Regions from separate parts of the Streptomyces sp. NPDC005070 genome, predicted to be linked through region 3. Evidence: riboswitches for the same ligand, from Rfam matches in the RefSeq annotation. Region 3 holds a riboswitch; each other region holds the start of a gene.
The links. A riboswitch is a leader RNA that binds a small molecule or an ion and turns the genes downstream of it on or off. The one in region 3 is predicted to bind S-adenosylmethionine.

Region 1 (4,945 bases), on a different contig from region 3:
TGGTCGTTCGCGCCCGATCAGACGGCGAGTTTGACCATGTCCGCCTGCGGACCCTTCTGGCCCTGCGAGATCTCGAACTCCACTCGCTGACCCTCTTCAAGGGTGCGGTAGCCGTCCATCTGAATCGCGCTGTAGTGCACGAAGACGTCCGCACCACCGTCGACCGCGATGAAGCCGTACCCCTTCTCCGCGTTGAACCACTTGACGGTGCCCTGAGCCATGCCTAACTCCCCTATTACTGGCCCTTGCACAGATCCACACTTCGCGGATCCGGGTCAGACCTCACCCCCCAACGGTTGGGGGTGTGCGCCGGAACGCGTCGACCGCGGCTGAATGTATCTGTCCAACTGCCCTCTGCAACAGGTCAATCGGACGAGAATTCTGGGCATGGCCGATCAATGATATGCGGAGAATGCGCAAGGATTCAGGGCAAGTCGGGCCCCGTAAATGCCATAAAATGCCCAAAAAGGTGAGCCATTTTGGCTACTTCTTGTCGCCCGCCGAACGGTCACTCATATGCGTCCGGCATGAAACCAACATCAAAATTGGAGCGACTTCCCCAACTCTAGCGCGTTCAACCCTACAGAATTGCCCCCTCCGCTTGTCTTACGGAGGGGGCAATTATGTGAACGCAATGTGTTCGGCATTACCGAGGGTAACGATCAGCCTCCGGCGACAGCCGGAATGATCGAGACGCCCACGCCGTCCGGAGTCGCCGTCTCCAGGCCCTGCTCGAAGCGCACGTCGTCGTCGTTGACGTACACGTTGACGAAGCGGCGCAGCTTGCCCTGGTCGTCCAGGACGCGCGCGGCGATGCCCGTGTGGTTCTTCTCCAGGTCGCCGATGACCTCGGCGAGGGTCGCGCCCTCGGCCGTCACCTCGGCGGCGCCACCGGTGTAGGTGCGCAGGATGGTGGGGATGCGGACGTTGACGCTCATGATGCGAGGCCAGCCTCTCGGAAGGAGTCGAGGTTCGGGCGGATGGTCGCGGTCAGCCCGGTGTCGGAGGCCACGGCGTCCAGGGTCTTGAGGCCGTCGCCGGTGTTCAGCACGACCGTCGTGAGGGCCGGGTCCAGGAGACCGTTCTCGATGAGCTTGCGGGTGACACCGACGGTCACACCGCCCGCCGTCTCCGCGAAGATGCCCTCGGTGCGCGCGAGCAGCTTGATCGCGTCGACGATCTGCTCGTCGTTCACGTCCTCCACCGCGCCGCCGGTGCGCCGGGCGATGTCGAGCACGTACGGACCGTCCGCCGGGTTGCCGATCGCGAGCGACTTGGCGATCGTGTCCGGCTTCTGCGGCCGTACGACGTCGTGGCCGGCCTTGTAGGCGACGGACACCGGGGAGCAGCCCTCGGCCTGGGCGCCGAAGATCTTGTACGGCTTGTCCTCGACGAGCCCGAGCTTGATCAGCTCCTGGAGTCCCTTGTCGATCTTCGTGAGTTGGGAGCCGGAGGCGATCGGCACGACGAGCTGGTCGGGGAGCCTCCAGCCGAGCTGCTCGCAGATCTCGTACGCCAGGGTCTTGGAGCCCTCGGCGTAGTAGGGCCGCAGGTTGACGTTGACGAAGCCCCAGCCCTCGCCGGCCGGGTCGCCGATCAGCTCGGAGCAGAAACGGTTCACGTCGTCGTAGTTGCCCTCGATGCCGACGAGCTCGCCGCCGTAGACCGCGGCCATGACGACCTTGCCCTGCTCCAGGTCGTGCGGGATGAACACACAGGAGCGGAAGCCTGCGCGGGCCGCCGCGGCGCCCACCGCTCCGGCGAGGTTGCCGGTGGAGGAGCAGGAGAGGGTGGTGAATCCGAAGGCGCGGGCCGCTTCGATGGCCTGGGCGACGACGCGGTCCTTGAAGGAGTGCGTCGGGTTGCCGGAGTCGTCCTTGACGAAGAGCTTTCCGGCGTCGACGCCGAGCTCGCGGGCGAGGTTGTCGGCCTGGACGAGCTTGGTCCAGCCGGGGTTGATGTTCGGCTTGTCCGCCACGTCCGCGGGGACGGGCAGCAGCGGCGCGTAACGCCAGATGTTCGCGGGTCCCGCTTCGATGCGCTTGCGGAGTTCCTCGGTGTCGTAGGCCGAGAAGTCGTAGGCGATCTCCAGCGGGCCGAAACACTCCTCGCAGGCGAAGACCGGGCCGAGCGGGACGCGGTGTCCGCACTCGCGGCAGGAAAGCGCCGCGGCCGGTCCGAGGTCCACCGCGTCGGCGGAGTTCGTGGTGCTTGCAACTGTCTGCGCAGCCATGGAGGCGAGGCCCTTTCTCCTCATCTTCCTCACGGCGCACTTCGCCGTGAGACGGATTTGGCACCTTCCCTAGCCGGGAGCCTCGCGACGCGATCGACATCGATCGGTACGAGACCGGCTGGAGGGTTGCCGGGGCTTCATCGGGCCGTATCCCTCTGCCCCTCTGGATGAGCGGTATTTGATTGTTGAACTGTTGAACACGATACGCGCCGACGATCCAGGACATGCGATGGTCATGCGCGTTGTTCAAGACTGTAACCGAAGGCCAGGACAGTTGAGATAGTCGTCCGAACCGCGAGACGACGGCAATCGATCTGCCGCTGGCCGCAGCGGGCACGCCGATGAGAGCGTGTGATCAGACAGTGAGGAGCCGCAGACGGTGCTGAGAGAAGTCGAAAGCTGGCTGAGCACACGCTCCTGGTCCGCGACCGACCGCCCGCTCCACAGGATCATGGCAGCCAAGCGCGTCACCGGGTCGACGGTGAGTGTCGTGCTGCCCGCGCTCAACGAGGAGGAGACGGTCGGAGAGATCGTCGCGATCATCCGCCACGACCTGATGCAGCAGGTGCCCCTCGTCGACGAGATCGTCGTCGTCGACTCCGGCTCGACCGACCGCACCGCCGCGGTCGCCGCCGCCGCTGGCGCGCGTGTCGTGCACCGCGACGACATCCTCCCGCGGATCCCGGCCGTGCCCGGCAAGGGCGAGGTGCTGTGGCGGTCGCTGCTCGTGACGAGCGGGGACATCGTCTGCTTCATCGACGCGGACCTCAAGGAGTTCTCGTCCGACTTCGTCTCCGGGATCGTGGGCCCGCTGCTCACCGAACCCGGCGTCGACCTGGTCAAGGCCATGTACGACCGCCCGCTGGCCGGCGGCGGCGGGCAGGGCGGCCGGGTCACCGAGCTGATGGCCCGCCCGCTCCTGAACATGCACTGGCCGCAGCTCGCGGGCTTCGTCCAGCCGCTCGGCGGCGAGTACGCGGCCCGCCGCTCGCTGCTCGAACAGCTCCCCTTCCCGGTCGGCTACGGCGTCGAACTGGGCATGCTCGTCGACTCCCTGCACCTGGTGGGACTGGACGCCCTCGCCCAGGTCGACGTCGGGGTGCGCAAGCACCGCCACCAGGACGGCCAGGCGCTCGGCCGCATGGCCGCCGCGATCTACCGCACCGCGCAGCTCCGGCTGGCGCGCGGGCACCTGATCCGCCCCGCCCTCACCCAGTTCGAGCGGGACCGCGACGGTTTCCGGCCGCGCACGTACTCCGTGGACACGGAGGAAAGGCCGCCGATGAGCGAAATCTCCGAGTACCAGACGCGCAAAGCCGCGTAGTCCGGCGCCGACGGCCGCCGATCGCATACGGCCGAAGGGCGCGTTTGAGCGTTTCGAGACGGGGCTAGGTTTCGAGGCATGGCTTCAACGCACGGTGCCCACAGGATTCTGGTCGCCTCCAACCGCGGCCCGGTCACCTACGAGGTACGGGAGGACGACTCGCTGCACGCCAGACGCGGCGGCGGCGGTCTCGTCTCGGGACTCTCGGCGATCGGGCCGGACGCGGGTGCCCTCTGGATCTGCTCCGCCCTCGGCGACGGCGACCGGGAGGCCGTCCGGCGCGGAGTCCACGAGGACGGCGTACGCATGCTGGCCATCGACGCCGCCACGCACGCCGACGCGTACAACGGCATCGCCAACTCCGTGCTGTGGTTCGTGCACCACCTGCTCTACCAGACCCCGCTGGAGCCGGTCTTCGACGCGGAGTTCCGGCGCCGGTGGGAGTCGTACCGGACCTACAACCGCGCCTTCGCCGAGGCACTGGCCGAGGAGGCGGCCGACGGCGCGGCCGTGCTGGTCCAGGACTACCACCTGTGCCTGGTGCCCGGGATGCTCCGCGAGCTGCGCCCCGACCTGCGCATCGGTCACTTCTCCCACACTCCGTGGGCGCCCGAGGACTACTTCCGGATGCTCCCCGACGACATCCGCGCGGAGCTGATGGCGGGCATGCTCGGCGCGGACCGGGTGGCCTTCCTGACCTGGCGGTGGGCCACCGCCTTCATGCGCTGCGCGGAGGGGACCGAACCCGGCCGCTACCGCGCCACCGGGACCTCGGGCGGCGCCCCCCGGACGATCGAGCACCTGGAGGGCGCCCTGCCGCCGGTGCGCGAGACCCGCGTCGGCGTGCACGGCCTCGGCGCGGACGCCGAGTTCCTGCGCGAGCGCTCACACCGCGCGGACGTCGGGGAACGGATGGCGGCGCTGCGCGAGGAGATCGGCGCGGACCGCAGGACGATCGTGCGCGTCGACCGGACCGAGCTGTCCAAGAACATCGTGCGGGGACTGCTGGCGTACCGGCAGCTCCTCGACGACCGTCCCGAGTGGCGCGAGCGGGTCGTCCACGTGGCGTTCGCCTATCCGTCACGGCAGGACCTCGCGGTGTACCGGGACTACACGGCCGAGGTGCAGCGGCTCGCCGACGAGATCAACGAGCGGTACGGAACGCCCGGCTGGACCCCGGTGGTGCTGCACGTGAAGGACGACTTCGCGCGCTCGCTCGCCGCCTACCGGCTCGCCGACGTCGCCCTCGTCAACCCCATCAGGGACGGCATGAACCTCGTCGCCAAGGAGATCCCGGTCGTCTCCGACGAGGGCTGCGCGCTGGTGCTGTCCCGGGAGGCCGGGGCGTACGAGGAACTGGGCGAGGACGCGATCTCCGTGAACCCGTA
Region 2 (8,436 bases), on a different contig from region 3:
CCCGGTCCGGCGGCTCGCCGGAGTTCTGTTCGCGGGGCCGTGGAATCCACATGGAAGTGCGGACACCCGGCGACGCGGCGCGGGACACGCCCTGATGAGTCGGCTTTTGCCAGGATTGCTTACTTTCGCCTGGATCGCCTGCGCGCGGGTCGACGCCTCACGGCCTGCCGGAGCTCTTCGTCGTCATCCAGCGCTCCGCGCCGGGAATGCGTCGTTTCCGGGGATGGGACAGAGTGATGGCATGGGCCACCTGTGGATGACGTGGTCGCTCGAGGGCGTCGGATCGGCCGGCCAGAACGTCCCCGACGTGGAAGCGGCCTGCCGCTCTCTGGTCGGCTCCGTGGAGCGGTCCCGGCGGGTCTTCGAGACGACCGAGCCGTGGGAGGAACTGCGTGATTCGGCGCTGGTGCTCCAGGACCGGATTCTGGGTCAGGGGCGCGAGGTCCTGGAGCAGGGCCGGCGGTGGAACTCCACGGTGAACGGTGTCAGCATCCTGCTGGTTCCGCGCGAGTGACGGGTCCGGGCGGGTGACCGGTCCGCGCGAGTGTCGGGTCCCGGCGAGTGACCGGTCCGGACGCCGGGCCGGTGGCCGCGGAACGGCGAATGCCGTTCGCGCGAGGAACCACCCACCTGCCCGGCACACACGCTTCCGCCGGAAGCGTCAGACCTCCGCCCCGAGCGGCACCACGTCGTGCGCCTGCCGGAACGCCGAGTGATCACCGAGACGGCGTACGTAGTCCAGGAGCCGGGGGCGCGAGCCGAGGGCGCGGGACCGGCCGAGACCGATGAGCGCCGTCCACACGTCCACGTCCGCCGCCGTGAGGAAGTCGCCCAACACGTAGGCGCGTCCTACGAGTTGGCAGTCCAACAGGTCCAAGGCCCCCGCGAGCCTCGAAGGCGCGGCGGACGGGGTGACATCGCGGTCCAGCAGATCGCGGAGGGCTTCGATGTCGGCGGCCAGGGACGGAGGACGGAGCGTGGAGGGGCACGTCGTGGTGTGACCGGAGAGCAGCCCGGCGAGATCGCGGAGGATGGCGGGCGGGTGGTTGCTGACGATGCGTCCGCTCCACCGGTCGCACAGGGCGGGCGCCGTGAGCGGCCCGTCGAAGTGATGCTCGGTGGCCTCGTAGGCGCGGCGCAGTGAGGCGAAGGCGTCGGGTGTCCGCGCGGGGTCCGCCAGGAGTGTGGTGGCGACCGAGTCCCGCAGTCCGAGCAGTCCGAGCGTGATGGCGATACGCAGCGAGAACGGACAACTCCGCGACAGATACAGCTCGTAGCGGTGCGGAGCGGGGTAGAAGCCGCCGGCGAGACCGACGCCGATGCGGCTGTCGACGCGGTGGGGGAGCGCGGACGGGGTCGACGTCGGCTTGAGCCGAAGGGCAGAGGGGAGCGAAAACTGGTCACAGGGGCGTGAGTTGGCAGTGCTGGACGTGCGCGAAGCTGTCTCGGGCATGACTCTCCCTGGGGGAAGGCGGAAGCCACCGCCGCTTTGTGGGCACCGGCGGCCGGATGCGGATTGACTGCGCTCGTCGCGCCGGTCCGGATCGAACGGACCGGCCGCGGATCAGTAAGCGCTGGAGACGCGCAGGAGGTCGATGTGCAGACGCCTCGTCAAACCGCTCTTGGGCAATTCCCACCGGTCCTGGCTCAGGGCTCGCGAGACGCGAGACCACGCTTGCCCCGCCACGCCGGCGGGACCCGGTCGTCACCCGGGGCACCCCGTCGCGGTGGAAGGGTTGCCTGTCAGCGGGCCGGGGCCGATGACCACTGGAGCGGGGTGTACCCGTACCGTGGCGCTGACAATCGTGACCGTCCATGCCAGTCTCGATGCGCCCCGTTGCGCCGTCAAGAAGGCCGTACGCACGGTCTCACCTGGTGGTCACCCGCATTGACATTGTTTTCCGGACAGGCCTAACCTGCGGCGCACCACAGGATGCCTTTTCGGCCGGAGAAGAAATGGTGACGGCGATGCACGGAGCTGACGGGACGGCCGCATGGCGGCGCCTCGGCCGCAATGTGCTCTGCGCCGACCGCTCCGTGGACCTGCTGCGCGTCAACAGCGCCCTGTGTACGGGCATCTGTCGCTCCCTCAGCCAAGGCTGACAGTCTCTCCGATTCCTCGCCCACCACGAACGCGCGGCTCCTCCGGGGCATCGGCGTTCACGTCGTCGGCGATCACGAACTGAGGGCTCGTCCGCATCCCTCGCGATCACGAACCGACGGTTCCTCCGAGCCATCGGCGATCACGAGCCGAGGGTGACGCCAGGTCTTTGACGACCACGCGCCGACCGGCTCCACCGAGCCCTCGGCGACCACCGCTGTCGCGAAACGCCCTTTCCCCGTCCGGCCCTCGTCCCGCAGGGGCCCGCGCATCGCCGTGTACCGAGCCGTCCCGCTCGGCGGTGCGCCGCCGCCCCGTGGTCCGGGGTGTCCGAATCCGCTGGAGTTCTCCATGAGCCAACCTCCCGGCGCCGCTGTGTCCTTCGGATCAGCACCGCCCGCCGAGGCGATCCCTCGCAACGATGTCCCCGTCGCGTCCGAACGACCGGCGGCCCAGCGGGTCCTTCCGCTCCGGCGACCCGGACGCTGGATCGTCACGGCCGTCGTGCTCGTGCTCGTCGCCCAGATCGCCCACGGACTGGTGACCAACCCCTTCTACCAGTGGGATCGCTTCCGGTACTGGTTCCTGCGCCCGACCATTCTCGACGGCCTGCTCATCACCCTCGAAGTCGCCTTCTACAGTGCGCTCCTGGGGCTGCTCGGCGGCATCCTGCTGGCCCTGGCCAGACTCTCCCGGAGCCCGGTGCTGCGCGCGGTGAGCTGGGTCTACACCTGGCTGTTCCGGTCGGTGCCGCTGATCGTGGTTCTGCTCTTCCTCTACAACTTCAGCGCGCTGTACCAGACGTTGAGCGTCGGAGTGCCGTTCGGGCCGGCCTTCTTCACCTTCGACGAGTCCCGCCTGGCGACGGACATGGCCGTCGCCGTCGTCGGACTGAGCCTGAACGAGGCGGCCTACGCCTCCGAAGTGGTGCGTGGCGGCATCCTCTCCGTCGACCAGGGCCAGCACGAGGCGGCTTCCGCCCTCGGTCTGCCGAAGCGCTACCAGTTCGCGAAGATCGTCTTCCCGCAGGCGCTGCGCTCCATCACCCCCAACTACGTGAACCAGTTGATCGGTCTGATCAAGGGCACCTCGCTGGTCTTCTACGTGTCCCTGCTGGACCTCTTCGGTTCCGTGCAGAGCATGGGCAGCACCTACCCCGGCGACATCGTGCCGCTGCTCCTCGTCGCCACCGCCTGGTACCTGATCCTCACCAGCGTCGTGTCCGTCATCCAGTTCTACGTTGAGCGGCACTACTCACGGGGCGCCCTGCGCACCCTGCCGCCGACTCCGTTGCAGAAGGCGCGGAACGGTCTGCGCGACGTGCGGGCCCGGTTCCGGAGGGAGACGGCGATATGAGCGGCGAGACGCATCTGACGACCGTGAGGACACGGACGGCTCCGGCCGTTGAGGTGGCGGACGCGGCTCCGGCCGCCGAGATCGCCGACGCGCTGCGGGTGGAGCCCGCCGCCGTCGAGGTGCACGACGTGCACAAGTGGTACGGGGCTCAACGGGTTCTGGACGGCGTGGAGTTGACCGTGCGACCTGGCGAGGTGACGGTCGTCCTCGGTCCGTCCGGCTCCGGCAAGTCCACGCTCCTCCGGGTGATCAACCACCTGGAGAAGCCCGAGATCGGTCACGTCAGCCTGAACGGCGAGCTCATCGGCGTACGCAGGCACGGCGACCGGCTGAGAGAGCTGAGCGAGCGGGCCATCCTCGCCCAGCGCAGCCGGATCGGGTTCGTGTTCCAGAACTTCAACCTGTTCCCGCACCTGACCGTGCTCGACAACGTGGCCGCGGCTCCGGTGGCGACCGGCAGGCTGTCCAAGGCCGCGGCACAGGAGCTCGCACGCGATCTGCTCGCCCGGGTGGGCCTGGCCGGCAAGGCCGCCGCCTACCCCCGGCAGTTGTCCGGCGGCCAGCAGCAGCGCGTGGCCATCGCCCGCGCCCTCGCCCTGCGCCCCGGAGTCATCCTCTTCGACGAACCCACCTCCGCGCTCGACCCCGAACTCGTCGGCGAAGTCCTCGCCGTCATCAAGGATCTGGCCCACAGCGGCACCACCCTCGTCATCGTCACGCACGAGATCGGCTTCGCCCGAGAGATCGCCGACCGTGTGGTCTTCATGGACGGCGGACGCATCGTCGAACAGGGCCCGCCCGAGCAGGTGCTGGACCATCCGCGAGAAGCGCGCACCAGAGAGTTCCTGAGCAAGGTGCTCTGACCGCTTCGCATCCGACGCGCAGCGGGACACCGCTCGACGAGGTGTTCCCTGCCCCCGCCGCCCCGACCCACGTCGGGGCGGACCCCCGATTCGGCGGCCCGCCGGGACCGTTCCCCCACATCTCTCATCGCACACTCGACAAGGACAGCCATGCGCACCCTCAGCCTGAACCGCACAGCCCTCCGCGGCGTCGCCGCCATCGCCGCCGTCGCCTCTCTCGCCGTCTCCCTCGCCGCCTGCGGCGGAGACAGCGACGCCGCCACTCGGACGGGTACCGACGCGGCCGGAACCGTGACCGTGGGCGCGCTCTCCAACGGGGCCGCGAAGGAGACCACATTGAAGGTCTCCGAGGTGAAGTCCATCAGCGCCGAGCTGCCCAAGTCCGTCGCGGAGAGAGGCACGTTGGTGGTGGGCATCGGCGCACTGCCCGCCGGGTCGCCGCCGCTGAACTTCGTCGGACAGGACCAGAAGACGCTCACCGGCAGCGAACCCGACCTGGGCAAGCTGGTCGCCGCGGTCCTCGGACTGAAGCCGGTGGTGAAGAACTCGACCTGGGAGAACCTGTTCGTCGGGGTCGACAGCGGCAAGGTCGACGTCGCCTTCTCCAACGTCACCGATACCGAGGAGCGCAAGAAGAAGTACGAGTTCGCCTCGTACCGCCAGGACAACCTCGCCTTCGAGGTGCCGAAGAAGAGCACGTGGAACTTCGACGGCGACTACCGGAACCTCGCCGGCAAGACCGTCGCGGTGGGTGCCGGCACCAACCAGGAGAAGATCCTCCTGGAGTGGAAGGACAAGCTGGCCAAGTCGGGCGAGAAGCTCACCGTCAAGTACTACCAGGACAACAACGCCACGGCCCTGGCGCTGAACAGCGGGAGGATCGACGCCTCCTTCGGCCCCAACCCGGCCGTCGCCTACCACGTCACCCAGAACGCCAAGTCCCCCCACCCGACCCGCAACGCCGGCCAGTTCTCCGGCGCGGGCGCGACGATCCAGGGGCTGATCGCGGCCACCGCGAAGAAGGACAGCGGTCTCGCCAAGCCGGTCGCCGACGCCATCAACCACCTGATCAAGAACGGCCAGTACGCCAAGTGGCTGGCCGCCTGGAACCTCTCGAACGAGGCGGTGGAGACCTCCCAGGTCAACCCGCCCGGCCTGCCGCTCGACAACTCCTGAACCACCGCCCGCGCCAAGGGACTCCGCCGCGCCGCGGCGGAGTTCCGGGGCGTGTCCGGCCGCGTTCCAGATACGGAGAATCCGCACCGCCATGGCCACCAGCGTCCACCCCGCACCCGCCCCTTCCCCGCGTCCGACCGCACCGCACGTCCTCGACAACGCGGCGTGGGCCGCGTTGACCGGTCCGCACGCCCACCTCGCCGAGCGCGTCGGCCGGGCCGCCCGCTATCCCGCGGACGTGTCCCCGTTCACCGCCCTCGCGGACCCCGCCGACCCGCGTTCGTGGGACGACCTGGCCGAACTGGTCGGTCCGGGGACCCTCACCCCGGTCACCGCGGTCCAGTCCGTGCCCGACGGCTGGACGATCGAACACAGCGGCGACGGGGTCCAGTTGACCGCCACCACGCTGCACTCCGAGCCCGCCCCCGAAGCGGTACGACTCGGCCCCGCCGACGTGCCCGAGATCCTCGACCTGATCGCCTTCACCCGGCCCGGTCCCTTCCTGCCCCGTACCGTGGAGCTCGGGGCCTACCTGGGCCTCCGGGAAGGCGGCCGACTGATCGCTCTGGCCGGTGAGCGCCTGCGCCCGCCGGGGTGGACCGAGATCAGCGCCGTGTACACCCATCCCGACCACCGGGGCGAAGGCCTGGCCACCCGCCTCGTGCGCGCGGTCGCGGCGGGGATCAGGGAGCGGGGAGACACCCCCTTCCTCCACGCCGCCGCCGACAACACGAACGCGATCCGGCTCTACGAGTCGATCGGCTTCACCCTGCGCCGCCGCACACGGTTCGTGCTCGTCCGCACCCCCGGCGGACAGCGGACCGTGCCCGCGGGGCAGGAAGAGGCCGGGCCGCCGGAAGAAACGGCGCACCGGTGAAGTTGGGCTTGTCGAGGGCCGTGCGGCACCCCGACGGGGACCCGCAGGGGCCGGGCGGACGAGGGACCCGGGAGTACCGGGCCGATGGGGCGGAGGTGAGACACATGCGTCATGTGTCCCGCCGTGCGCCGCGACCGCTCGCGCCCCCGCCCCTGCACCTGTACGGCCGGCCGCACATCGATCTGCTGCGGGTCGCCGGCGCGCTCTGTCGCCCCTGACCTGTTCCCACGCAGCCCCGCCCCGCTCGCCGGGGCGCGATTCCTCGTACGGCCGATCAGGAAGGCACCCCCGTGTCCTCGTCACCCTCACCTCTGCACCTTGCCGTCGCCCTCGACGGCGCCGGATGGCACCCGGCGGCCTGGCGCGAACCCGTCGCCCGGCCCGGTGAACTGCTCACCGCCGCCTACTGGGCCGATCTGGTCACCGAGGCCGAGCACGGTCTGCTCGACTTCGTGACCATCGAGGACGCCCTCGGCCTCCAGTCCTCCTCGCCCACGGAACCCGACGGCCGCACCGACCAGGTCCGCGGCCGCCTGGACGCCGTCCTCATCGCGGCGCGGATCGCGCCGCTGACCCGTCACATCGGCGTGGTGCCGACCGTCGTCGCCACCCACACGGAGCCGTTCCACATCTCCAAGGCGATCGCCACCCTCGACTATGTGAGCACCGGCCGTGCCGGTGTGCGCGTCCAGGTCTCGGCCCGCCAGAACGAGGCCGCGCACTTCGGACGCCGTACGATCCCGCCGTTCCGCATCGAGGACTACGGCACGCCCGCCGGGCAGGAACTCGTGACCGACCTCTTCGACGAGGCGGCCGACTACGTCGAGGCCGTCCGCAGGCTCTGGGACAGCTGGGAGGACGACGCGGAGATACGCGATGTCGCCACCGGGCGCTTCATCGACCGCGACAAGCTCCACTACATCGACTTCGAGGGCCGCCGCTTCAGCGTCAAGGGCCCCTCGATCACGCCCCGGCCGCCCCAGGGGCAGCCGATCGTCAGCGCCCTGGCCCATGCCACTGTCCCGTACCGACTGGTGGCCAGGGCCGCCGACGTCGGCTACGTCACCCCGCACGACGCCGGCCAGGCGCGTGCCGTCGTCGAGGAGATCCGCACGGAACAGAGCGCGGCGGGCCGCGGGGACGAGACCGTGCACGTCTTCGGCGACCTCGTGGTCTTCCTCGACGACGACCCCGGTGCCGCCGAGGCCCGCCGTGAGCGATTGGACGCCCTCGCGGGCCACCCATACACGAGCGACGCCCGGATCTTCACCGGAACGCCCACCGAACTCGCCGATCTGCTTCAGGAGTTGGGCGAGGCGGGACTGTCCGGATTCCGGCTGAGGCCCGCCGTCGCCGGACACGACCTCCCCGCGATCACCCGGGCACTGGTACCCGAACTCCAGCGCCGGGGCGTGTTCCGGCGGGCCTACGAGGCCGACACCCTGCGCGGACTGCTCGGGCTCGCCCGCCCCGCGAACCGCTACGCCACCACCGCCTGAGCCGGAAGGACCCCCGACCATGAGCAAGCCGCTCAAGCAGATCCACCTCGCGGCGCACTTCCCCGGCGTCAACAACACCACCGTGTGGAGCGACCCCGAGGCCGGCAGCCACATCGAGTTCAGCTCCTTCGCGCACTTCGCCCGCACCGCCGAGCGCGCCAAGTTCGACTTCCTGTTCCTCGCCGAAGGCCTCCGGCTGCGTGAACAGGGCGGACAGGTCTACGACTTGGACGTCGTCGGCCGGCCCGACACCTTCACCGTGCTCGCCGCGCTGGCCGCCGTCACCGAACACCTCGGACTGACCGGCACCATCAACTCCACCTTCAACGAGCCCTACGAGGTGGCCCGCCAGTTCGCGAGCCTCGACCACCTCTCCGGCGGGCGCGCCGCCTGGAACGTCGTCACCTCCTGGGACGCCTTCACCGGAGAGAACTTCCGCCGCGGCGGCTTCCTGCCGCAGGAGGAGCGCTACTCGCGGGCCAAGGAGTTCCTGGCCACGGCCAACGAACTCTTCGACTCCTGGCACGGGGACGAGATCGTCGCCGACCGGGCGGGCGGCACCTT
Region 3 (8,436 bases):
GGGAACCAGGTGCGAGGCACCGGGGACGACCGCGAGCCGGGCGTCCGGTATCCCGGCGACCAGTGTGCGGGCCTCCGCGGGCCCGGTGACCTCGTCGTCGGAACCGGCCAGCACGAGGGTGGGAACACCCACCATGCCCAGCTCGCCCCGCACGTCGAAGGCGGCGAGCGCCTCGCAGGCAGCGATGTAGCAGCCGGGGTCGGTGGTGCGGACCATCTGCACGGCCCACTCGGTGATCGCGGGCTGGGCCGCGGCGAAGCCGCTCGTGAACCAGCGTTCGGGCGAGGTACGGGCGATCGGGTCCAGGCCGTTCGACCTCACGATCACCCCACGCTGCCGGAACTCGTCGGCCGTGCCGAAACGGGGCGAGGCGGCGATCAGCGCCAGGGACGCCACCCGCTCGGGGCAGCGCAGCGCCAGTTCGAGCCCGATGGCCCCGCCGAACGCGCAGCCCGCGTACCCGAAACGCTGGATGCCCAGCCGGTCGAGCGTCGCCAGCAGCCGTCCGGCGAGTTCGGCCACCGATCCGGCCGGATAGGCGGGTGCTCCGCCGTGTCCCGGGAGATCGAAACGGAAGATCCGCCAGCTCTTCGAGAGCTCGGGAATCTGCCGGTCCCACATGTGCCAGGTGGTGCCGAGCGAGGGTCCGAGTATGAGGACCGGAGCGTCTTCCGGGCCGTCGAGGCGGTATTGCAGGGTATTGGTCGGTGTCTCACTCACGCCCTGCACGCTCTCACATCACACGAATTTTCACGTGATCGGGCCTGAATCCCGTGCGAGCTGTCCCCCTATGGGGTGGCGTCGTAAGGGTCCTCCGGCGTGGCTTCACGTATATGTTCGTCGGACCTCGATGCCCAAAGCACACCAGAGCTCCCGCTCCACGTCCGTCGGCGGGACGTGCCCCGCGGGCCGCTCCGGGTGGCCGGCCGGTGGCCGGCGGCTCGTGTCCGGCGTCCGGTCCGGCTCATCCCGGTGGACGGAGGGCTCGGGCAGCGGGCATCCCGACAGCATGGAGCCGACCGCCAGCAGACCGGAGGTCCACCGGGCGAACACGTCGGCCCATCGGCGTGCGCGGCGTCTACCGGTCATGTCCTTGCCGCTCCTTCGTCGAGGGCGTCCACCGCACTGTGGGAACGGAGGGTATCCCGCTCCTCCCGGGCGTCGGGGACCGGATCCCGCCGCCGGGACTGCCGGACCGGATCGGGGACCGGCAGTGCCGCGAGGAGTCCGCGGGTGTAGTCGTCCTGTGGACTGCCCAGTACGTCGGCGGTCGAACCGGACGCGGCGACCCGGCCGCGGTGCAGGACCACGACACGGTCGGCGACCTGCTCGACGACGGCGAGATCGTGGCTGATGAACAGTGCCGCGAAGCCCAGTTCCCGCTGGAGTTCGGCGAACAGGCCGAGCACCTTCGCCTGGACGGACACGTCGAGGGCCGAGGTGGGCTCGTCCGCGATGAGCAGCCGGGGCCGCAGGGCGAGCGCACGGGCCAGCGCGGCACGCTGCCGCTGGCCGCCGCTGAGTTCGTGGGGGTAGCGGTCCGCGTAGGCGCGCGGCAGGTGTACCGACTCCAGCAACGCCTCGGCCTCGGCGCGGATCGCCGCGGCCGTCAGTTCGCGCCGGTGGACGGCCAGTGGTTCGGCGACGCTGTCGGCGACGGTCAGCAGCGGGTTGAAGCTGGCCGCGGGGTCCTGGAACACGTAGCCGATGTGGCCGGCCCGGCCGCGTGCGCGTCGCCGGGTCGTCAAGGGCTCGCCGAACACGTCGAGTTCGCCGCCGGTCACGGCCGTCAGACCGGCGACCGTCCGGCCGATGGTGGTCTTGCCGCTGCCGCTCTCCCCCACCAGCCCGAGCACTTCACCCGATCCGATCTCGAAACTCACGCCGTCGACCGCCCTGAAGCCCTTCCTCCTGAGCCGTCCCGGATGCTCCACGACCAGCCCGGCGGCCCGCACGACCGGCGGCCCGGTCCGCGCGGCGGAGGCCGGCGCGCGGCCTCCTTGCCGGCCGAAGACCGGGACGGCGGCCAGTAGTTCCCGGGTGTACGCGTGGCCGGGCGTCGCAAACAGCGCGCGGACCGGCGCCTGTTCCACCACCTCGCCCTCACGCATCACCACCACGCGGTCCGCCAGGTCGGCGACCACGCCCATGTTGTGGGTGATGAGGAGCACCGCGGTACCGAAGTCGGTGCGGCACCGGTGCAGGAGCTCCAGGATCTCCGCCTGGACGGTGACGTCCAGCGCGGTGGTGGGCTCGTCGGCCACGATGAGCCTGGTGCCGAGGGCGAGGGCCATGGCGATGACGGCCCGTTGCTTCTGACCGCCGGACAGTTGGTGCGGGTAGTGGTCCACGCGAGTGGCCGGGTCCGGGATGCCGACCTGGTCGAGCCAGTCGACGGCCATGGCACGGCGTTCGGCCCTACTGCCGCCGTGTCCGTGGGCCCGCAGTCCCTCGGTGAGCTGCCAGCCGATGGTGAAGACCGGGTTCAGGGCCGTGGACGGCTCCTGGAACACCATCGCGGCGTGGGTGCCGCGCAGTTCGCGCAGACGGGCCGGGGGCGCGGTGAGTACGTCCTCGGCCGGGTCGGCGGTGCCGTCGCCGAGCAGCACCCGGCCGCGGGTCGTCGCGGTGGCGGGCAGCAGGCCGAGGACCGACCTGGCGGTCACGGTCTTGCCGCTGCCGCTCTCGCCGACCAGGGCCAGCGTCTCTCCCGGAGCGACGGCCAGGTTCACTCCCTTCACGGCGGGGGCCGGTCCGGCGTCGGTGGCGAACGTGACCCGCAGGTTCTCGATGCGCAGCAGGTCAGTCATCGTCCGTGCCTCCGTCCGTCGTCGTGGGTGTGGGCGCCGCGGCCCGCCGCCGGAGCCGGGGGTCGGCCAGATCGGTGAGGCTCTCGCCGAGGAGGGTGGTGCCGAGCACGGTGAGCACGATGGCCAGGCCGGGCGGGACCGCGGTCCACCAGAGCCCCGAAGTGACGTCGGCGACCGAGCGGTTGAGGTCGTATCCCCACTCGGCCGCCGAGTTGGGCTCGATGCCGAAGCCGAGGAAGCCGAGCCCGGCGAGGGTGAGGATGGCCTCGGAAGCGTTGATGGTGAAGATCAGCGGGAGGGTGCGGACCGAGTTGCGCAGCACGTGCCGGAACATGATCCGCCGGGTTCCGGTGCCGATCACCCGGGCCGCGTCCACGAAGGGCTCCGCCTTCACCCGGATCACCTCGGCCCGTACGACACGGAAGTACTGCGGGACGAAGGCCACGGCCACCGAGCAGGCGGCCGCGCCGAGACCACCGGCCAGGCTCGACCTGCCGCCGCTGATCACGATCGACATGACGATGGCGAGCAGCAGCGGCGGGAACGCGTAGAGCGCGTCGGCCAGCCCGACCAGCGACCGGTCCAGCCTGCCGCCGAGGTATCCGGAGACCAGGCCCAGGACCGTGCCCGGCACCACCGACAGCAGCAGTGCCGCGAGAATGATCTCCAGCGCGGTCCTGGCTCCCCACACCGTGCGGGACAGGACGTCGTACCCCGCGATGGTGGTGCCCAGCGGATGGGCTCCGCTCGGGTGCTGCTGCGATCCGAACAGACCGGAACCGTCCTGGAGTTGGGCATAGCCGCGCGGGGCGAGCAGCGGGCCGAGGAGCGCCGCGAGGACGAAGAGCGCCGTGAGGACCACGCCCGTGAGCAGCATGGCGCGCTGCACCGCGCCGCCGGTGCGCAGGCGCTCCGGCAAAGGTGTCCGCCGGCGGAGGAGAAGCTGTGCCACGGCTCAGTACCTCACTCGGGGATCGATGAGGGCCGCGAGGATGTCGACGAGGAAGTTCGTCACCGCCACGACGACGGCGAACAGGGCCACGATGCCCTGCACGGCCGGGAAGTCACGCACCGTCAGATAGTGGGCGAGTTCGTAGCCGAGTCCCTTCCACTCGAAGGTGGTCTCGGTGAGCACCGCTCCGCCGAGCAGTCCGGCGACCTGGAGTCCGAGGACGGTGACGACGGGGATCAGGGCGGGCCGGGCCGCGTGGCGGGTGACCAGGCGGAGGGGTGCCACGCCCCGGGACCTGGCGGCCTCCACGTAGTCGGCGGAGAGGGTGCCGATCAGGTTGGTGCGGACCAGTCGCAGGATGATGCCGGCGACGAGCAGACCCAGCGCGAGGGCGGGCAGGACCGCGTGCTTCAGGACATCGACGACAGCCGCTCCGTCGCCGCTGCGCAGGGCGTCGACGAGGTAGAGCCCCGTCGTGCTGGACTGGTCCTGGAGGAAGAGCTGGACGTCGGTGCTCGCCCGGCCGGACGCGGGGAGCCAGCCGAGCCGGATCGCGAGGACGAGCTTCAGCAGCAGTCCCACGAAGAACACGGGGGTGGCGTAGGTGAGGACGGCGAACAGGCGCAGCGCCGCGTCGGGCGCGCGATCCCGGTGCGTGGCCGCCACCAGGCCCAGGGGGACGCCGACCACGAGGGCCACGACGAGTGCGTTGAAGGCGAGTTCGGCGGTGGCGGCGCCGTAGGTGCCCAGGACGTGGGTCACCGGCTGGTTGTCGGTGACGGTGTGGCCGAAGTCGCCGGTGGCCAGGGACCTGAGGTAGTCGAGGTACTGGGTGAGCAACGGCCGGTCGTAGCCCGCCTGGTGCAGCTTGGCCTGGAGCTGGTCCGGGGTGAGCCGGTCGCCGAAGGCGGCGCTGATCGGGTCTCCGGTGGCGCGCATCAGGAAGAAGACCAGGCTGACGAGGACGAGCACGGTGGGGATGATGAGGAGGAAGCGGACCACCAGGTAGCGGGTGAGTCCGTATCCCGCGGCGCCGCCGGCCGGAGCGGCGGCGCCGGGGATGTCCTGGGTCGGGGCGCTCACTTCTTCGCGAGCCCGGCCCAGCGGAACTGGTATGCGCTGCTCAGCTCGTCGGGCACACCGCTGACGTCGGTACGGGTGACGATCGCGGTGGACCCCTGGAGCAGGGGAAGCAGGGGCACCGAGGCGGCGGCCTTGTCCTGCGCCTCTTCGAGCAGTTCGGCGCGCCGGCCGGTGTCGGTCTCCGTCTCCTCCTTCTTGATCAGCTCACGGACGGCGGGGTCGGAGTAGTCGTTGGCGACCCAGCTGTTGGCCGAGTAGAAGGGCGAGAGGTAGTTGTCGGCGTCCAGGTAGTCGGCGTACCAGCCCAGTTGGTAGAGCGGGTACAGGTGCTTGACGCGGTCCTTGCCGTACTGGGTCCACTCGGTGGACTGGAGGTTCACCTTGAACAGTCCGGTGGCCTCGAGCTGGGTCTTGACCAGCGCGTACTCGTCGGCCGAGGAGGAGCCGTAGTGGTCGCTGTTGTACTGGAGGCTGAGGGTGACCGGGGTGGTCACCTTCGCCGCCTTGAGGCGCGCGGCGGCGGCAGCCTTGTCGGGGCCGCCCTTCTTGTCGCCGTAGAGCGACTTGAAGGAGGCGGTGGCGCCGGTGAGGCCGTCGGGCACGGAGCTGTACAACGGCTGGTAGCTGTTCTTGTAGACCTGCCGGGCGAGTTGGGCCCGGTCCACGGAGTCGGCGACGGCCTGCCGTACGGCCAGCGCCTTGGCCTTGTCGGGCTTCTTGGTCCTGGTGCCGTACGGCTGGGTCCGGAAGTCGAAGACGATGTAGCGGATGCCGTTGCCCGAGCCGGTGTGGACCTTGATGTCCTTCTTCTTGGACAGGTCGTCGAGGTCGGCGGTGGTGAGCGTGCGGTAGACGGCGTCGACGGTGCCCTGCTGGACGTCGAGCTTGAGGTTGCTCGCGTCGGTGTAGTACTTCAACTGGACGTTCTTGGTCTTCGCGGCGCCCAGACCGCCGCCGTAGGCGCTGTTGGCGGTGAAGGACACCAGCGAGTTCTTGTCGTAACTGCGCACGCCGTACGGACCGTTCCACGGCTTGCCCGCGACGATCGACTTGTCGTCGAGGATCTTGTCCGCGGGGAAGACCTGTTCGTCGACGACGTAGCCGGCGGCGGTGGACAGCACCTGCGGGAACAGGCTGTCGTCGGCCGACTTGAGGGTGAAGACGATGGTGGTCGGCGCCGGGGCGGCGACGGAGTCGAGGTCGTACAGGAGGGACGAGGGACCGTTCTCGTCGGCGATCTTCAAGGTGCGGTCGAAGCTGAACTTGACGTCGGAGGACGTCAGTTCGTGGCCGTTGGCGAACTTCAGGCCCTTCTTCAGCGTGACCGTGTACTCCTTGGGTCCGGTCGGCTCGATCCCGGTGGCCAGGTCCGGGGAGACCTCCGTGGCGCCGTTCCTCACGCTGAGCAGGGTCGCGAAGACCTCGCTCGCGATGGTGCCGGAGCCCGCGTCCCAGGAGCCCGCCGGGTCGAGGGCGGTCACCTGGTCCGTCGTGCCGACGGTGATCCCCGCTTCCGTGGAGCCGGTGGAGGTCTTGCTGCTCGTGCAGCCGGTCAGGGCCACCAGGAGCGCCGTACCGAGGGACATCGCGCCGAGCGACCGGAAGGGTCTGGTGGTGTTGTGCTGTGCCATGGCTGGTCTCTGCTTCCGCATGGTGGGGTGCACGAAGGGGCTTCGGCAGGCGGGGCATGCCGAGCGCGCGCTGTCGTGTGAAGGAGGGTGAGGAGTGGGTGCGGGTCAGCCGTGACAGAGACAGCTGCAGACCAGCAGGAGATCCACGTGGCGCCGGGAGCACAGCACAAGGCCCGTTGGCACGCCGTCCTCCCGGGAATGTCGTCGGCCCTCGGACCGGTGGGAACGCACTTGCAGAACAGGAAGATCCGCCGAGCCTTCACCTGGGGCACCCCACTGCGTCGAGGGTTGCCGTCCGGCCAGCCAGGGCTTGATCACCGGAACTCGTAGCTCGCGCTCACCGTAGGTTCCCGGTTCTCCCGGCGTCAAGGGCGCGCGACAAGCAATGTGATTGCAATCTGATGAGTCATCAGATTGCAATCGTATTGCACGGGACCGGACCTTCGGAGTGAAGCGTAAGCTGCGGCCGGAAAAGCGCGAGAACCAACTGCCCACCATTGGTGCGCGGTTGCTAGGGTCGGACCATGCAGATAGGCGTCAATGTCCCCAATTTCGGACCCGGCACCGACCCGGAAACCCTTTCCCGTTGGGCCAGGACGGTGGAAGGCCTCGGCTTCGACCTATTGATGGTCTCCGACCACGTGGCCATCACATCGGATGTCGCGAAACAGTATCCCGCCCCGTTCTACGATCCTTTTACGACGCTCTCCTGGCTGGCCGGTTTAACGACCCGGGTAAAGCTGGGCACCACGGTTCTCATCGCGCCCTACCGGCATCCTCTGCTGGTCGCGAGAATGGCGGCCAACCTGCATCAGCTCTCCGGCGGCCGGCTGATCCTCGGTGTCGGTGTCGGCTGGGCCCGGGAGGAATTCGACGCGCTCGGCGTTCCCTTCGAGCGGCGTGGCGCGCTGACCGACGAGTTGCTGGAGACCCTGCGAACCGCGTGGGCCGACGAGGCCGACTACCGGAGCGGGCAGATTCCTGTCTGGATCGGCGGCAACAGCGACGCGGGACTGCGCCGGGCGGCCCGCCTCGGCCTGCCGTGGCATCCGCTCCGGTTCACCATGCCGTGGTTCCGTGACGCGGTGGACCGCCTGAAGGACATCGCCGACGAACTCGGCCGGCCCGTACCCGGTCTGGCGCCGCGCATCGTTCTCCGGCTCACCCGGAAGCCGGTCGACCATCCAGACCGCCGAGCCGGCGAAGGCACCATCGAGCAGATCCTCGACGACATCGAGCAGTTGCGCCTCGCCGGTGCCGGCACGGTGGTCCTCGACCCCTACAACGGCGACCCGGACGAGACCCTCAGGCCCGAGGTGGCGTGGCAGGCGCTGGCCACCGTGGCCGCGCACCTGGCATAGCCCCCACCCACGCCCACAGAGACGGAGCCACAGTGGCCCCCAACGCCCACGAAACCCACCACGGCGACAGCCCCCACGCCGACGACACCGGCCCGTCCTCCGTCGTCGGCGAAGCCGACCTCGCTCATCTCCGCCGCTGCCTGGACCTGGCGGCCGAGGCCGTCGACGCCGGTGACTGGCCGTTCGGCTCGCTGCTGGCCGACGCGGACGGCAAGGTCCTGGCCGAGGACCGCAACCGCGAGTCCACCACCGGGGACCCGACCCGGCACCCGGAGTTCGAACTCGCCCGCTGGGCCGCGGCCAATCTGAGCCCCGAGGAACGGGCCGCGGCGACCGTGTACACCTCGGGAGAGCACTGCCCGATGTGCGCGGCCGCGCACGGCTGGGTCGGACTGGGCCGCATCGTGTACGCGAGCTCGTCCCAGCAGGCCCGGGACTGGAAGGCCGAGTGGGGCGTGCCCATCACCTCGCCCCTCAGCCCGTTGTCCATCCGGGACGTCGTACCCGGCCTGGAGACCGCCGGCCCGGTCCCCGAACTGGCCGAGCAGGTGAAGGAGTTGCACCTGCGCTTCCGGACCGGCCTCGACGCGGCCGGCTGA
Region 4 (8,436 bases), on a different contig from region 3:
GGATCCGCGGCCGGGGGCGGCGCGCCCGAGTCGAGAGCGCCGACGAGCTCGGACTGGGTCTCTCTGAGCTTCTCGGCGATGCGCTGTCTGAACAGCGGGTCCGTCTCCAGCGCCGCCGCCATCGCGTTACCGGCGAACTTGACGCGGCGATTGGGGGCGAACCGGGCGTACTGCCTCAATTGCGCGGGCAGTTCGGACACCGTCAGCCCGCCGAAGCCGTCCGAGACGATCTGCACGACCCGACGGCGCACGCCGTCGGGCAGCGGACGGTCGAGCACCTCGGCGGTGCCGTCGTCCGGCTCCCCGCCTGTGGTCTCCACCATCCGTTTCACCCCAATATCCGTGCGGGCCCCGCTCCGTCAGGAGCCGGCGCCCGGCCTGTCCACGAGTTCGACCTGATCCACCGCGTTGCACCAACGGCACCGCACCGCCTCGATGGTCTCACTGACCACCTCGCGCTCCTCGACCTTCGGCTCACCGGCCAGGTCCAGGTGCACATACTCGACGACCTTCGACGAGCGAGTCACGTCGAAACGCGTGAGGTTGCCACAGAGGGTGCAGCGCCAGCGGGTCTTGGCATCGGGCAGGGGAACCGTCATAGGGCAGCCGCTTTCCTTCTAGTGTCCGTCCGGCGCGGTTTTCCCGGCGCTTTGGCTCGTAACCCTACGGCCTGGCGGGTACTCGACGCTCGGCTGTCCACGGCGGCGAGGCGGTCTGTGCGCATCGGCGTGGTTACGTCATGCTCTGCACCATGATCGGCAATTGGAGTGCGACGGTCGGCGGGGCGCTGCGGGGCCGGTCCGCGCCGGTGACGTACGGACTGATCGTCCTGTGCTGTCTGATCTTCGTGATCGGTCCCGCCTCGGGGCTCGATCCCGCGTACGGCACCGGGGACGAGCTGCTGGTCGCGCAGCGGGCGTATTTCCGCCGCTGGGGCGTCGTGCCGGCCGCCCTGTTCGACGGGGCGCCGGGCGAGGCGCTCACACCGGCGACCGCCCTGTTCATCCACGGAAGCTGGCTCCATCTCCTGGGCAACATGCTCTTCTTCTACGTCTTCGGGCTCATGACCGAGGAACGCATGGGCCATCTGGAGTTCGCCCTCTTCTACCTGGGCTGCGGGTATCTGGCCCTGCTCGGGTACGCCGCCGCCAACGCGACCTCGCAGCAGTCCCTGGTCGGGGCCTCCGGGGCGATCTCCGCGGTACTCGGCGCGTTCCTCTACCTTTTTCCCAAGGCCCGGGTGACCAGTCTCTTCCCGTTCCTGTTCTTCCTGCCGCTGAGGTTCCCGGCCTGGGTGGTGCTGCCGTTCTGGTTCTCCCTGCAGTGGCTGGCGGCGGGCCGCAGCAGCTCGGGTCCCGGGGTCGCCTATCTGGCCCACCTCGTGGGCTTCTCCCTGGGTTTCGTCTACGCGTGGGCCCGCTTCCGGCGCCGCCCGGCCGTCGTGCCCGTCCGGAGGGTCCTGCCGGGGCCCCCGGTGGAGCGGCCGGGTCCCGTGGACCGCGAGTAGGGTGAGATCCCCAGCAGCGGCCCCTAGGGAGAGAACCAGCCGTGATCACCGCGATCGTCCTCATCAAGACCAGCGTGGACCGCATCCCCGAGATCGCCGAGTCGATCGCGTCGCTGGAGAGCGTCAGCGAGGTCTTCTCCGTCACCGGCACCTACGACCTGATCGCCATGGTCCGGGTCCAGGCCCACGACGACCTGGCGGACGTGATCCCCGGCAAGATCAGCAAGATCCCGGGCGTCGAGGCGACGGACACGCACGTGGCGTTCCGTACGTACTCCCAGCACGACCTGGAGGCGGCGTTCGCGATCGGTCTCGACTCCTGACCGACGCGGCGCCGCCTCCGGGCGGAGCTGCCGTGGGCGTCAGACCGCCGGGACGCAGCGGCCGTCCTCGGTGCGGTACTGCCAGCGCGCGCCGTCCCTGACGAGCTCGCGCACCGCGCGGACGAACCGCTCGACGTGCTCGTCGGGGGTGCCGGCCCCGAAGCTGACGCGGATGGCGTTGAGGGACTTCTCGCCGGGGGCGGCCTCGGGGGCTCCGCACTCACCCGCGGTCTCCGGGTCGCTGCCGAGGAGTGTGCGGACGAGCGGGTGGGCGCAGAAGAGGCCGTCGCGCACTCCGATGCCGTACTCGGCGGAGAGCGCGGCCGCGAAGTGCGAGCTGTTCCAGCCCTCGACGACGAAGGAGATGACGCCGACCCGCGGGGCGTCGTCACCGAAGAGGGAGAGGACGCGGACCTCGGGGACCTCGGCGAGGCCCTCGCGGACGGTGCGGATCAGGTGCCGCTCGCGGGCGAGCAGGTTGTCGAAGCCCTCGTCGGTGAGCGCCTTGCAGGCCGACGCGATCGAGTAGGCGCCGATGACGTTCGGCGAGCCGGCCTCGTGGCGGGCGGCGCTGTCGTGCCACTCCACGTCCACGCCGCCGTCCGCGCGCCGGGTGACCTTGCGGCTGGCCCCGCCGCCCGCGAGGTAGGGGTCGGCCTCGCGCAGCCAGTCGGAGCGGCCCGCGAGGACGCCGGAGCCGAAGGGCGCGTACAGCTTGTGCCCGGAGAACGCGACCCAGTCGACGTCGAGGTCCTGGACCGACACCGGGTGGTGCGGGGCGAGCTGCGCCGCGTCGAGGACGATGCGGGCGCCGTGGGCGTGCGCGGCGGCGGCCAGCTCCCGCACCGGCCACAGCTCCCCGGTGACGTTCGATGCGCCGGTGACGCAGACCAGGGCCGGCCCGTAAGGGTCGCGGGCGGCGAGGGCGCACTCCAGGGTCTCGACGGCCTCGGCGGGGGTGCGCGGGGCGTTCAGGTAGGTCACCCGGGCGTCACGCCAGGGCAGCAGCGAGGCGTGGTGCTCGGTCTCGAAGACGAAGACCTGGCAGCCGGCCGGGAGCGCCGCGGCGAGCAGGTTGAGCGAGTCGGTGGTGGAGCGGGTGAAGACCACCTGGTCGGCGGCGCGGCAGTCGAGGAACTCCGCGACGGTCCTGCGGGCGTTCTCGAAGAGGTCGGTGGAGAGCTGCGAGAGGTAGCCGGCGCCCCGGTGGACGCTGCCGTAGTACGGCGCGTACGCGGCCACGTCGTCCCACACCCGCTGGAGGGCGGGCGCGCTGGCGGCGTAGTCGAGCGCCGCGTAGGTCACCTCGCCGCCGGTGACGAGCGGGACGGTGACATCCCGGCCGAGAACGGACAGAGGGGCACAAACGGTCCGGTCGGTGGCAACGGTGGAAGCAGACATGGCGAGCTCCTGTGAGAGGCAGGCGGAATCACCGCGCGAGCCGGCCGCCGGAGGACGGCGCTCAGCGCGGGAGAAGGGTGAAAGGCGTGTGCGGAGGCGGGGCTCGGCGCCCTAACGCATTCGCTTGCTCACAGAAGGCTCCCTCGAACGACCAGGACCCCTGGTTGTCCGCCCGGAGAGCGGGAGGGGTCCGCGCTTGCCGTAGGCCTCGCTGCCTACGACCTGGTCTTCACCCGGGGCACCCCGCCACGGACGGAGGGTTGCCGGACAGCCGGCCGGGGCCTGATGGCTGTCACTCATGACCTGGTACAGCATCTTGCCAGAGGATCTTCCCCACGCAAGACGCGGTCCACGATCCGGACCGCGTCTCGCGTGGGATCCCGGGTGGATCAGGCGTTGCTGGCGGCCACCCAGCGCTCCAGGGTGCGCTTGGCGGCGCCGGAGTCGATGGCCTCGGCGGCCTTCTCCATTCCGGCGCGGAGTTGCTCGGCGAGCGGCGCGCCGGTCGGCGACAGGGCCACCAGGGCGGCCGCCGAGTTCAGCAGGACCGCGTCCCGTACGGGCCCCTTCTCGCCGTCCAGGAGGCGCCGGGCGACCTCCGCGTTGTACGAGGCGTCGGCGCCGCGCAGGGCCTCCACGGGGACGATGTCGAGCCCGACGTCGCGGGGGTCGAAGCGCTCCTCGGTGACCTTGCCGTCGCGGACCACCCAGACGTGGGAGCCCGCGGTGGTGGTCAGCTCGTCGAGGCCGTCGTCGCCGCGGAAGACGAGCGAGGAGTTGCCGCGCTCGGCGAACACGCCCGCCACGATCGGCGCCATCCTGGGATCGGCGACGCCGACCGCCTGGGCCTTCACCCGCGCCGGGTTGGTCAGCGGTCCGAGCACGTTGAAGGTGGTCCGGATGCCCAACTGGCCGCGGGCCGCCGCCACATGACGCAGCGCCGGGTGGAACTTGACCGCGAAGCAGAAGGTGATCCCGGCCTCCTCGGCCACCGCGGCGACCCGGCTCACCGGCAGTTGGAGATTGACGCCGAGCTTCTCCAGGACGTCCGACGCCCCGGACGCGGAGGACGCCGCCCGGTTGCCGTGCTTGACGACCTTGGCGCCGGTGCCGGCCACCACGATCGAGGACATCGTGGAGATGTTGACGGTCTTCGCGCCGTCGCCGCCCGTTCCGACGATGTCGACGGTGTGTCCGGGCACCTCGATCACGTTGGCGTGCTCGTACATCGCGCGGACGAGTCCGGCGATCTCCTGGACGGTCTCGCCCTTGGCCCGCAGGGCCACCACGAACCCGGCGATCTGCGCGTCGGTCGCCTCGCCGCGCATGATGCGGTCCATGGCCCAGGCGGTGTCGTCCGCGCTCTGGTCGCGGCCTTCGAGCAGTCCGTTCAGTACCGCGGGCCAGGAACGGCCCGCCGCGGTGTCGCCTCCAGCGGGGTTCACAGCGCTCATGGTCGCTCCTGGGTTCGTGGGTCACGCGGTCGCGGGTGACACGGTCATGGGTGACGCGGGGTGGATCGCCCCGCACCACCGGGTGAGTCCACCCTATCCAGCCCGGAGACGGCGAAGAGCCCCGTCCATTGCGTGGACGGGGCTCCTGCCGTGGCGAACAGCCGGGGATCAGGGATCAGTGGTGGCCGTGGCCGCTCGCGATCTCCTTGTACTCCTCGACGGTGGGCTTGGGGATCTGGCCTTCGTCCCCGTAGAAGCCCTCGCTCATCTTGGCGCGCAGCTTCTGCGTGCCCGAGACCTTGCGCTCGACACCGTTCTCGTCGACCGTCGGGCCGATCTCGGCCGGCTTGTACTGCTCGTGCGCGGTGAGCGTGTGCAGCGCGTCCTGGCTGAGCGGCTCGTGCACCTCGATGAACTCACCGTGCGGCAGCCGCTTGATGATGCCCGACTCGCGGCCGTGCAGCACCTTGTCCCGGTCCCGGCGCTGGAGGCCGAGGCAGACCCGCTTGGTGGCGATGAAGGTGAGCACCGGCACGACGAAGAAGGCGATGCGCACGAACCAGGTGATCGAGTTGATCGCCAGGTGGAAGTGCGTGGCCCAGATGTCGTTGCCGCCGCCGACGAGCAGGACGAAGTACCAGCTGATCCAGGCGGCACCGAACGCGGTCCGGGTCGGGACGTTGCGCGGGCGGTCCAGGATGTGGTGCTCGCGCTTGTCGCCGGTGACCCAGGACTCGATGAACGGGTAGACCGCGATCGCGACCAGGACCAGCGGGAAGATCACCAGCGGGATGAACACACCCAGGACGAGCGTGTGACCCCAGAGGTTGATCTCCCAGCCCGGCATGACACGGATCAGGCCTTCGGAGAAGCCCATGTACCAGTCGGGCTGGGCGCCCGTGGACACCATGTCCGGACGGTACGGACCCATCGTCCAGATCGGGTTGATCGAGGCGATCGCCGAGATGGCCGCGATGACACCGAAGACCAGGAAGAAGAAGCCTCCGGCCTTGGCCATGTAGACCGGCAGCAGCGGCATGCCGACGACGTTGTTGTTCGTCTTGCCGGGGCCCGCGAACTGCGTGTGCTTGTGGTAGAAGACCAGGATCAGGTGGCCGACGACCAGGCCGAGCATGATGCCCGGCAGCAGCAGCACGTGCACCGAGTAGAAGCGGGCCACGAAGTCGCCGCCCGGGAACTCGCCGCCGAACAGGAAGAACGACAGGTACGTGCCCACGATCGGCACGGACAGGACCGCGCCTTCCATGAAGCGGACACCGGTGCCGGAGAGCAGGTCGTCCGGGAGCGAGTAACCGGTGAAGCCGGTGAACATGCCGAGGACGAACAGCAGGAATCCGAAGACCCAGTTGACCTCACGCGGCTTGCGGAACGCACCCGTGAAGAACACGCGCATCATGTGCACGAACATGCCGGCGAGGAAGATCAGCGCGGCCCAGTGGTGGATCTGACGGATCAGCAGACCACCGCGCACATCGAAGGAGATGTGCATGGTCGAGTTGAACGCCTCGGACATCAACTGGCCCTGCAGCGGGACGTAGCTGCCGTGGTACGCCACCTCGTTCATCGACGGGTGGAAGAACAGGGTCAGGTACACACCCGTGAGGATGATGATGATGAAGCTGTAGAGGCAGACCTCACCCAACATGAACGACCAGTGGTCGGGGAAGATCTTGCGCATGTTGGACTTGGCCAGGGAGTAGATCCCGAGACGGCCGTCGGCCCAGTCGGCGACCCGCTCACCGGCGGGTGCCTTCTCGCGCGAGGGGCGCGAGTCGGAGGTGGTGGTAGTGCTCATCCGCGCTCCCAGAATGCAGGACCGACGGGCTCCTTGAAGTCGCTGAGCGCTTCGAGGTAGCCCTCAGCGTTCACGCCGATCTGCAGCTGCGGCAGGGCGTGACCCGCCGGGCCGAAGATGACCCGGGCACCGTCGGAGAGGTCGAAGGTGGACTGGTGGCACGGGCACAGCGCGTGGTGCGTCTGCTGCTCGTACAGGGAGATCGGACAGCCGACGTGGGTGCAGATCTTCGAGTACGCCACGATGCCCTGGTAGGACCACTCGAGTTCCTGCTTGTCCTTGATGTCCTCCGGCTGGAGCCGGATGATCATCAGGGCCGCCTTGGCGATCTGCTTCTGGAAGTCCTCGTCGTGCTCCTCCAGGCCCTCGGGCTTGGCGAAGGTGAGCGAACCGACGGCCAGGTCCGAGGGACGCAGCGGCTCGTTCGTGTTCATGTTGACGAGGAGCTTGCCCTTGGACCACAGCGTGTGGCGCAGCTTCGTGCCGGGCAGCGGGCCGAGGTCGCGCAGCAGCATGACACCGGAGAGCGGGAACAGGGCCAGCGCGCCGAACATCGTGTTGCGGATCAGCTTGCGGCGGCCGAGCGCGGACTCCCTGGCGCCGTCCTTGAAGTCGGCCAGGACCTTGGCCTTGACCGCGGGCTCCGCCTCGATCGGGTGACGCTCGTCGGCGATCTCCATGTCGGACATCAGGGTGCGGGCCCAGTGGACCGCGCCCGCGCCGATCGAGAACAGCGCCACACCGAGACACATGCCCAGCGCGAAGTTCAGCGCGCCGATGTGCCCGAGCGGGAACACGAAGATCGACTTGTCGTTCGGGATCGCCACGTACGCGGCGATGAAGCCGACGGTGGCCACCATCGACAGCACGAACAGCAGGGCGACCAGACGCTCGGACCGCCGGGCGGCCCGCTCGTCGATGTCCTGGATGCGGTGCTCGTGGGGCGGCAGCCCCGGGTCCGCGAACGGGTTCTGCTCGTCCGCGACGGCTACCGCACCATGACCGTGACCGGCGTGGTCGTCGGAGGCCCGCACAGCGGGCACGTTCTCTTCTGGAATGTCTTGGCTACTCATGACTTCTTGGCCTTTGCGGTCCGAGCGGCGACCCAGACGGCGACGGCGACCAGGGTTCCGAGACCGAAGACCCAGCCGAACAGGCCCTCGCTGACCGGCCCGAGGCCGCCCAGCTCAAGACCGCCCGGGCTCTCGGTGTCGTCACCGTTGACCGCGTCGAGGTACGCGATGATGTCCTGCTTGTTCTTCCCCGTCAGCGTGGTGTCGGGGAAGGACGGCATGTTCTGCGGGCCCGTCTGCATGGCCTCGTAGATGTGCTTCGGGTCGACACCCTCCAGGCTCGGCGCGAACTTGCCGTGCGTCAGCGCGCCGCCCTTGCCGGTGAAGTTGTGGCACTGAGCGCAGTTGGTACGGAAGAGTTCACCGCCCTTGGCGATGTCCGCGCCCTCGGGGCTGACCTGGTTCTTGGTCGGGATCGCGGGGCCGGCGCCGAGCGAGGCGATGTAGGCCGCGAGCTGGTCGATCTCGGCCTGCGTGTAGATGACCTTCTTCTTCGGGATCTGAGCGCCCGGCTGCTGGGCCGGCATACGGCCGGTGCCGACCTGGAAGTCGACCGCCGCGGCGCCCACACCCACCAGGCTCGGACCGTCGGAACTGCCCTGACCGCCGGCTCCGTGGCAGCTTGCGCAGCCCACGGAGTACAGCTTCTGGCCCTCGGTGATACCGAGGGACTGGGCGGTTTCGTCGGCCTGTGCCTTGCCCGCGGGTGCGAACGCGGCGTACAGCCCCCCGGTGGCCGCCAGCGCGAGGAGTAGGACGACGACCGCCGCCAGCGGATGGCGTCGTCGTGCGGAGAGCTTTTTCACGGATTACCCCGGTGTCAGGATCTTCTGCGTCGGTGCTTCTGGATGTTTCGGGCGGT

Region 1: another riboswitch for S-adenosylmethionine. It lies ahead of thrC (threonine synthase); the one in region 3 lies ahead of ACWEBX_RS34550 (ABC transporter substrate-binding protein).
Region 2: another riboswitch for S-adenosylmethionine. It lies ahead of ACWEBX_RS11060 (putative leader peptide); the one in region 3 lies ahead of ACWEBX_RS34550 (ABC transporter substrate-binding protein).
Region 4: another riboswitch for S-adenosylmethionine. It lies ahead of ACWEBX_RS13760 (aminotransferase class V-fold PLP-dependent enzyme); the one in region 3 lies ahead of ACWEBX_RS34550 (ABC transporter substrate-binding protein).

The regions. Positions count from the first base shown of each region.
Region 1 is NZ_JBSFZS010000259.1:120-5,064, forward strand. Features, by position in the region: gene ACWEBX_RS37090 (cold-shock protein) at 18-221, opposite strand; gene ACWEBX_RS37095 (MoaD/ThiS family protein) at 663-938, opposite strand; gene thrC (threonine synthase) at 935-2,233, opposite strand; SAM riboswitch class I at 2,251-2,407, opposite strand; gene ACWEBX_RS37105 (glucosyl-3-phosphoglycerate synthase) at 2,613-3,557, shown strand; gene ACWEBX_RS37110 (alpha,alpha-trehalose-phosphate synthase (UDP-forming)) at 3,636-4,945, shown strand, end outside.
Region 2 is NZ_JBSFZS010000023.1:68,897-77,332, reverse strand. Features, by position in the region: gene ACWEBX_RS11070 (hypothetical protein) at 242-514, shown strand; gene ACWEBX_RS11065 (cell envelope biogenesis protein OmpA) at 662-1,453, opposite strand; gene ACWEBX_RS11060 (putative leader peptide) at 1,565-1,687, opposite strand; SAM riboswitch class IV at 1,667-1,811, opposite strand; gene ACWEBX_RS11055 (hypothetical protein) at 1,969-2,103, shown strand; gene ACWEBX_RS11050 (amino acid ABC transporter permease) at 2,453-3,457, shown strand; gene ACWEBX_RS11045 (amino acid ABC transporter ATP-binding protein) at 3,556-4,320, shown strand; gene ACWEBX_RS11040 (ABC transporter substrate-binding protein) at 4,471-5,496, shown strand; gene ACWEBX_RS11035 (GNAT family N-acetyltransferase) at 5,588-6,373, shown strand; gene ACWEBX_RS11030 (putative leader peptide) at 6,478-6,591, shown strand; gene ACWEBX_RS11025 (LLM class flavin-dependent oxidoreductase) at 6,664-7,872, shown strand; gene ACWEBX_RS11020 (NtaA/DmoA family FMN-dependent monooxygenase) at 7,892-8,436, shown strand, end outside.
Region 3 is NZ_JBSFZS010000184.1:95-8,530, reverse strand. Features, by position in the region: gene pcaDC (bifunctional 3-oxoadipate enol-lactonase/4-carboxymuconolactone decarboxylase PcaDC) at 1-720, opposite strand, end outside; gene ACWEBX_RS34570 (DUF6059 family protein) at 826-1,089, opposite strand; gene ACWEBX_RS34565 (dipeptide ABC transporter ATP-binding protein) at 1,086-2,810, opposite strand; gene ACWEBX_RS34560 (ABC transporter permease) at 2,803-3,762, opposite strand; gene ACWEBX_RS34555 (ABC transporter permease) at 3,766-4,845, opposite strand; gene ACWEBX_RS34550 (ABC transporter substrate-binding protein) at 4,842-6,476, opposite strand; SAM riboswitch class IV at 6,699-6,808, opposite strand; gene ACWEBX_RS34545 (LLM class flavin-dependent oxidoreductase) at 7,001-7,837, shown strand; gene ACWEBX_RS34540 (nucleoside deaminase) at 7,870-8,436, shown strand.
Region 4 is NZ_JBSFZS010000032.1:60,160-68,595, reverse strand. Features, by position in the region: gene ACWEBX_RS13780 (NYN domain-containing protein) at 1-323, opposite strand, end outside; gene ACWEBX_RS13775 (hypothetical protein) at 360-599, opposite strand; gene ACWEBX_RS13770 (rhomboid family intramembrane serine protease) at 752-1,507, shown strand; gene ACWEBX_RS13765 (Lrp/AsnC family transcriptional regulator) at 1,549-1,830, shown strand; gene ACWEBX_RS13760 (aminotransferase class V-fold PLP-dependent enzyme) at 1,870-3,231, opposite strand; SAM riboswitch class IV at 3,419-3,535, opposite strand; gene trpD (anthranilate phosphoribosyltransferase) at 3,621-4,685, opposite strand; gene qcrB (cytochrome bc1 complex cytochrome b subunit) at 4,861-6,501, opposite strand; gene qcrA (cytochrome bc1 complex Rieske iron-sulfur subunit) at 6,498-7,574, opposite strand; gene qcrC (cytochrome bc1 complex diheme cytochrome c subunit) at 7,571-8,380, opposite strand.